2 linked regions of the Rhodoligotrophos defluvii genome follow. The protein of the gene in region 1 binds, or shares a complex with, the protein of each later gene. Links are inferred from orthologs where the notes say so. Each region holds a gene or a part of one and is shown on either strand. Other genes may lie near its edges.

The links.
Region 2: the proteins of pabB (region 1) and E4P09_RS24795 are in contact, whole or in part, in a solved structure (PDB 8RP0), measured with the Escherichia coli proteins. The link is inferred for Rhodoligotrophos defluvii from one-to-one orthologs.

Annotation. Positions count from the first base shown.
Region 1 is NZ_SZZM01000002.1:64,389-67,694, reverse strand. What follows is about bases 106-3,097. They hold pabB (aminodeoxychorismate synthase component I), read right to left. Parts: upstream 2,348-3,097; coding sequence 863-2,347; downstream 106-862. Other genes in these bases: E4P09_RS09445 (FAD-binding oxidoreductase), read left to right, coding at 3,063-3,097; E4P09_RS09450 (thioesterase family protein), read right to left, coding at 2,372-2,857; E4P09_RS09460 (aminotransferase class IV), read right to left, coding at 106-879. Also shown: more of E4P09_RS09460, read right to left, coding at 46-105; more of E4P09_RS09445, read left to right, coding at 3,098-3,306. UniProt on the Escherichia coli protein: Part of a heterodimeric complex that catalyzes the two-step biosynthesis of 4-amino-4-deoxychorismate (ADC), a precursor of p-aminobenzoate (PABA) and tetrahydrofolate.
Region 2 is NZ_SZZM01000009.1:3,716-7,028, forward strand. Bases 242-3,240 are described here. They hold E4P09_RS24795 (anthranilate synthase component II), read left to right. Parts: upstream 242-1,448; coding sequence 1,449-2,033; downstream 2,034-3,240. Other genes in these bases: trpE (anthranilate synthase component I), read left to right, coding at 242-1,452; trpD (anthranilate phosphoribosyltransferase), read left to right, coding at 2,042-3,058; trpC (indole-3-glycerol phosphate synthase TrpC), read left to right, coding at 3,063-3,240. Also shown: more of trpE, read left to right, coding at 1-241; more of trpC, read left to right, coding at 3,241-3,313. UniProt on the Escherichia coli protein: Part of a heterodimeric complex that catalyzes the two-step biosynthesis of 4-amino-4-deoxychorismate (ADC), a precursor of p-aminobenzoate (PABA) and tetrahydrofolate.

The sequences.
Region 1 (3,306 bases):
AAACCGCCACGGCAAGGGCGTTCCGCTTGGCCCTGGATTGCCGCGTCAAGCGCGGCAATGGCGTGAATGGCCAGGGAAGGGGATAGCCGCGGCGAGTTGCCGTGCAACAGGCCCCGCGGCGCCGGCTCCGATCGGCTTTTCATCGAGCCTCACCACCGAGCGCAGGCCGAGGCTGTTGCTCAGGATGATCTCGTCGGCTGCGGCGAGGTCGGCGGGGTCAAGCGAGCGTTCCTGTCCTCCGTGGCGCGCGATGATCTCACCCCTGACGATGCCCGGCAGCACGCCGTCGCTCACGGGCGGGGTCAGCAGCTTACCCTGACGCATGACGAACAGGTTCGCGGCGGAGGCGCAGGCGGCGAGCCCGGCACTGTTCAGCAGGATGGCTTCCTGCCCGCCCTGCTCCTGCGCCTCGATAAGCGCCAGGATGCTGTCGAGATAGCCCAGCGCCTTCACGCGCGAGAGGGGCGAGTGCTCGTTGCGGCGGGTGGAGCGGGCGATGATCGCCGCAATCTCGGTCGGCCGGCTTGCCCAGGGGCTGGCCGTGATGATCACGCCGGGCCGGGGCGGGTCGGCCGGCAAGAGGCCGCGGGGACCTTGGCCACGGGTTATCGTGAGGCGGAGCGAGCCTTCGCGCAAGTTATTGACGGCCACCAAGGCATGAATACGGTCTGCCAGATCTTGGTCAGGCAAGGCCAGCGGCAGGCGCAGGGCCGCAAGCCCTTGGCGCAAACGGGCAAGATGCGCCTCCAGCCGCAACACCCGGCCCTCATGCACCGCCATGGTCTCGAACAGGCCGTCGCCGAGGGTGAAGCCGCGGTCGGCCACCGGCACGGAGGCCTCCGCCGCGGGAACGATGCGGCCGTCAATCGAGATCTGCATGGTCAGGCTGGCCGGAGGTGATTTGCACGGCCTCGATCATGGCGCGGGCCTTGACCAGGCTTTCCTCGTATTCTTCTTCGGGATCGCTGTCGGCCACGATGCCGCCACCGGCCTGGATGATGACCTGACTATCGGCAACGACGGGCGAGCGAATGAGGATGCTCGAATCCATGTTGCCGGAAAAGCCGAGCCAGAAGGCCGAGCCACAATAGGGGCCGCGAGGCGCGACCTCCAGCTCGGCGATGATCTCCATGGCCCTGATCTTCGGGGCACCGGTGATGGAACCGCCGGGAAAGGCGGCCCGCAGCAGGTCGATAGCGTCGTGCTCGGGCCTGAGCCGGCCTTCCACCACCGACACCAGGTGATGCACGGCCGGAAAGCTCTCCAGCCCGAACAGGGTTGGCACCTTGACCGAGCCGGGCAGGCACACACGAGAGAGATCATTGCGCATGAGGTCAACGATCATCAGGTTCTCGGCCCGGTCCTTCTCGCTGGCGATGAGCTCACGGGCGAGGGCCTCGTCCTCCGTCGCATCCCGTCCGCGCGGGCGGGTGCCCTTGATCGGGCGGGTCTCGATATGTCCGAAGCCGTCGAGCTTGAGGAAACGCTCGGGCGAGACCGACAGCAGGGCGGTGTCCGGATCGATGTTGAGATAGACGGAGAATGGCGCGCGGCTACGCTCGCGCAGGCGCCGGTAGAGGTCGAACGGCGCGAGCCCGGAGGGAAGGGGCGCCATGAAGCGTTGGGTGAAGTTCGCCTGATAAATGTCTCCAGCGAGAATATAATCCTTCACGCGGGCAATTCGCTGGAGATAGTCTTCGCGAGGCAGTTCGGCCCTGACGGTGGCGCGCGCAGCGGTGTTGAGGCTGGGCAGTGCCTCCGCCAGCGCAAGCGCACCCTCGAGCCAGTCGGCGCGCTGCTCCGCCCGTCGGCGCCGCTCGGCATCGCCGCGCGCGGGCAGGCCCGAGGAGATGATCCAGGCCCGACGCTCCATACAGTCGAAGGCGGCGATCACGTCATAGAGGCCCACTGCCATGTCGGGGCAGGCAAGCCCTTGACCATTGGGGCCGGGCACGTGTTCCAGATGCCGGTTGAGCTCATAACCGAGCAGGCCGGCGGCGCCGCCCTGGAAAGGGGGTAGACCGTCGCGCAGCGACACCATCCGATAGGGACGGACAGCATTCGCCAGCACATCCCAAGGATTGGCCTGGCAGCGCCTGACCTCGGCGCCTGTGGTCACCGTGACCCGGTCGCCGGCCGCACGCACGGTGGCGAAAGGCGATGCGCAGATATAGGCATAGCGGCTGCGCGCCGCTTCCACCGCGGGGCAGTCGAACAGCAGCGCCATCGGCTGGTCGGCGAACGAGGCAAAGGCGGTCAGAGGGTCACGATATGGAATAGGGCGGACGAGCGGCTGCACCGATCGGCTCTCGATGCCAGCTGATCTTGCCAGTGCAGCAACCGTCATCCCTCTGTCCTCGGTGGCGGCGCGTCAGGCCTTGCGCGGTATGCCAATCACATGGCCGACCTGCGGGGGTATCGGCAAGTCGGCATGAGCCTCGCGCATGGCTTTGATGCGGGCCAGCACGTCATCCGGAAAAGGCGCGCTCTTCTTCAAGTTCATGTCCACGTGCAGGGATATCTGCTCGGAGGTGGCCGACAGGAACCCTTCCTCGGCATGGTACATCTCCTGGAAGATATGGCAGCGCTTCGCGTCATAATCCAGAAGCTGCAGGGTGACCCTGACCGGTGCATCAACCATGAGCTCACGGAGATAAGTGATGTGGACCTCCAGGGTGTAGAACGAGGCGTTCTTTTGCTTGACGTAGTCGGGACCAAGGCCGAACAAGGCGAAGGCCTCGTCGGTGCAGCGGTCGAACAGCACGCTGTAATAGGCCATGTTGAGATGGCCGTTATAATCAATCCACTGCGGCTCGACCCGCATGACTGTCGATTCGAAGGGTGCGCTGAACTTCATGGATTTCCTGGTGTCCCCGAGATCATCTGGCTGCCCGGCGCCGCCGCAAACGAACGGGCGTGGCCGGGCCCAAAGCCATAGCAGACGATGGCAACTGTGCAAGACCGGTTGCGGGTGGCTGCGGCATCGCGTTTCCCATGCGGGGCATGATGCTGCGGAGAGATGGTCTGCTCGGCGGAAAACGTAACTCAGGAGGATGCCCAGCATGGGTGAGCCTGCCAGAACGAGGTCAGCTGCCGGGGTCGCCCAGACGATTGCGGCGCTGCGGGACTTATTGGGGGAACGGCTGTCGACCGCCGAGGCGGTGCGCGACCAGCATGGGCGCGACCAGACGTGGAATGCGGCCGGCCTGCCGGATGCGGTCGCCTTCGTGGAGAGCACGGAGGAGGTGCAGGCCATCGTGAGGGCCTGCGCGGCGACGAACACCCCGGTGATCGCCTATGGCACGG
Region 2 (3,313 bases), on another replicon or contig:
ACCCGCCTGGTCGCCGATCTCGAAACCCCCGTCGCGGCCATGCTCAAGCTGGCCCGCGACGAGCGCTACAGCCTCCTGCTCGAGTCCGTCGAGGGCGGTGCCGTGCGCGGCCGCTACTCGATCATTGGCCTGAGGCCCGACATCGTCTGGCGGGTGCGCGACGGCAAGGCGGAGATCAATCGCCAGGCCCTGGCCAAACCGGACGGCCCGTTCACACCGCTGGACGAGGAGCCGCTGACCGCGCTCCGCAGCCTCATGACGGAATCGCGCATCGACTTGCCCCGTGATCTGCCGCCCATGTCCGCCGGCGTGTTCGGCTATATGGGCTATGACATGGTGCGCCTGATGGAGCGCCTGCCCGAGCCCGGTCCCGACGTGCTCGGCGTGCCTGACGCCATCCTGGTGCGGCCGACGGTGATGGCCATCTTCGATGCCGTCAAGGACGAGGTCACCATCGTCACCCCCGTCTTCCCCAAGCCCGGCCTTTCGGCCAAGGCGGCCTATGCCCAGGCCGCCGAGCGGCTGGCGGAGGTGACCGCCTCCCTCGACCGGCACTTGGACCATGGCATGCGCGAGCGCTGCGATGCGGCCGCCATTGCTGCGCCGGTGTCAAACACGCCGCCGGAAGAGTTCAAGGCCATGGTGCGCCGCGCCCAGGACTACATCCTCGCCGGCGACATCTTCCAGGTGGTGCTGAGCCAGCGGTTTGAGACCGCGTTCTCGCTCAGCCCCTTCTCGCTCTACCGCGCCCTGCGTCGGGTCAACCCCTCGCCCTTCCTCTATTTCCTCAATTTCGAGGATTTCTCCCTGATCGGCTCGAGCCCCGAGATCCTGGTCAGGGTTCGCGACGGCAAGGTGACCATCCGTCCGCTGGCCGGGACTCGGCCGCGTGGCGCCACCCCTGCGGAAGACGACGCGCGGGCGAAGGAGCTGCTGGCCGATCCGAAGGAACGCGCCGAGCACCTCATGCTCCTTGACCTCGGGCGCAACGACGTAGGCCGCGTCGCCAAGATCGGCTCCGTCACGGTCACCGACCAGTTTGCCCTCGAATTCTATAGCCAGGTGATGCATATCGTCTCCAATGTCGAAGGCCGGCTCGACGAGCGCTATGATGCGATCGCCGCCCTGGTCGCCGGCTTTCCCGCCGGCACGGTATCGGGCGCACCGAAAGTGAGAGCCATGGAGATCATTGCCGAGCTCGAGCGCGACAAGCGCGGCCCCTACGCCGGCTGCGTCGGCTATTTCTCGGCCAATGGCGACATGGACACTTGCATCGTGCTGCGCACGGCCCTGGTCAAGGATGGCAAGATGTATGTGCAGGCCGGTGCCGGCGTCGTGGCCGACAGCGACCCCGAGGCCGAGCTGCAGGAATGCGTGAACAAGGCGAAGGCGCTGTTCCGCGCCGCCGAGGAGGCGGTCCGTTTCGCCGGAGAGGCGAGGATGGGACAATGATCATTCTCATCGATAACTACGACAGCTTCACCTATAACCTCGTGCACTATCTCGGCGAGCTCGGCGCCGAGGTGCGCGTCTTTCGCAACGACGCGATCACCGTGCCCGAAGTGATCCAGGCGGCCCCGGATGCCATCGTGCTCTCTCCTGGGCCCTGCACGCCCAACGAGGCCGGCATCTCCGTCGAGCTCATCGAGAAGGCCGGTGCCAGTATACCGGTCCTCGGGGTGTGCCTCGGCCACCAGGCCATCGGCCAGGTCTATGGCGGCAGGGTAGTACGCGCGCCGAAGGTGATGCACGGCAAGCTGTCCACCATCCACCATTCCGGACGTGGCGTGTTCCGCGGCATCAACGATAACTTTCAGGCGACCCGCTATCACTCCCTCATCGTCGAGCGGGACACCCTGCCCGACAGCCTTGAGGTCACTGCCGAGACCGACGACGGCGTCGTCATGGGGCTGCAGCACAGGCAGCACCCCGTCTATGGCGTGCAGTTCCACCCGGAAAGCATCGCCTCGGAATATGGCCATCAGCTGCTGCGCAACTTCCTCGACCTTGCGCAGCGTGCCAAAGCGGCCTGAGCGGCGTCATGGCGGATCTCAAACCCTTGATCGCCAGGGTCGCTGAAGGCCGCTCCCTCACCCGCGAGGAGGCCAAGCAGGCCTTCGACATCATGATGTCCGGCGAGGCGACGCCCACCCAGATCGGCGGCCTGCTCATGGCCCTCAGGGTGCGCGGCGAGACGGTGGACGAGATCACCGGCGCAGTCGAAACCATGCGCGCCAAGATGACCCGGGTGGCCGCGCCGGCTGACGCCATCGACATCGTCGGCACCGGTGGCGACGGCGCCCGCACCTACAACATCTCCACCTGCGCGGCTCTCGTCACCGCCGGCTGCGGGGTCAAGGTCGCCAAGCACGGCAACCGGGCCCTGTCCTCGAAATCCGGCGCCGCCGATGCCTTGGCCGCGCTCGGGGTGAATATCGAGGCCTCGCCCGAGACCATCGCCCGCTGCATCGAGGAAGCCGGCGTCGGCTTCATGTTCGCCCCGTCCCATCACGCCGCCATGCGCCATGTGGGCCCGAGCCGGGTCGAGCTCGGCACCCGCACCATTTTCAACCTGCTCGGTCCCCTGTCCAACCCGGCCGGGGTGCGCCGTCAGGTGGTCGGCGTCTTCGCCCGGGAGTGGCTGGAGCCCCTCGCCCAAGTGCTGCGCAATCTCGGCACGGAGCGGGTCTGGGTCACCCATGGCGCCGATGGGCTCGACGAGGTCACCACCACCGGGCCAACCTATGTGGCCGAGCTCAAGGACGGCGCCGTCCGCACCTTCGAGATCACCCCCGAAGACGCTGGCCTCCCCCGTGCGAGCTTGGATGCCTTGCGCGGCGGCGAAGGCGCCGAGAATGCGCGCGCCATCCGCGACGTCCTCGCCGGACATCCCGGCCCGTTCCGTGATATCGTGCTTTTGACCAGCGCGGTCGCGCTGCTGGTGGCCGATGAGGTGTCCTCGCTGGGCGAAGGTGTCGAGCGGGCAGCGGCCTCCATCGACAGAGGTGCCGCTGCCGCCGTGCTGGAACGGCTGGTTTTCGTATCGAACGGACGATAGCGCCATGGCCACCATCCTCGACGAGATCGCAGCCTACAAGCGCGAGGAAGTCGCCGCAGCGAAACGGGCAAGGAGTTTCGCCGACCTCGATCGCGAGGCCCGTGCTTGCCCCACACCCCGCGGTTTTGCCACCGCCCTGCGCGAGAAGCTCGCGGCGGATGCTTACGGTCTCGTCGCCGAGATCAAGAAGGCCAGCCCGTCCAAGGGCCTCATCCGCGCCGATTTCGACCCGCCCAGCCTTGCCCGCGCCTACGA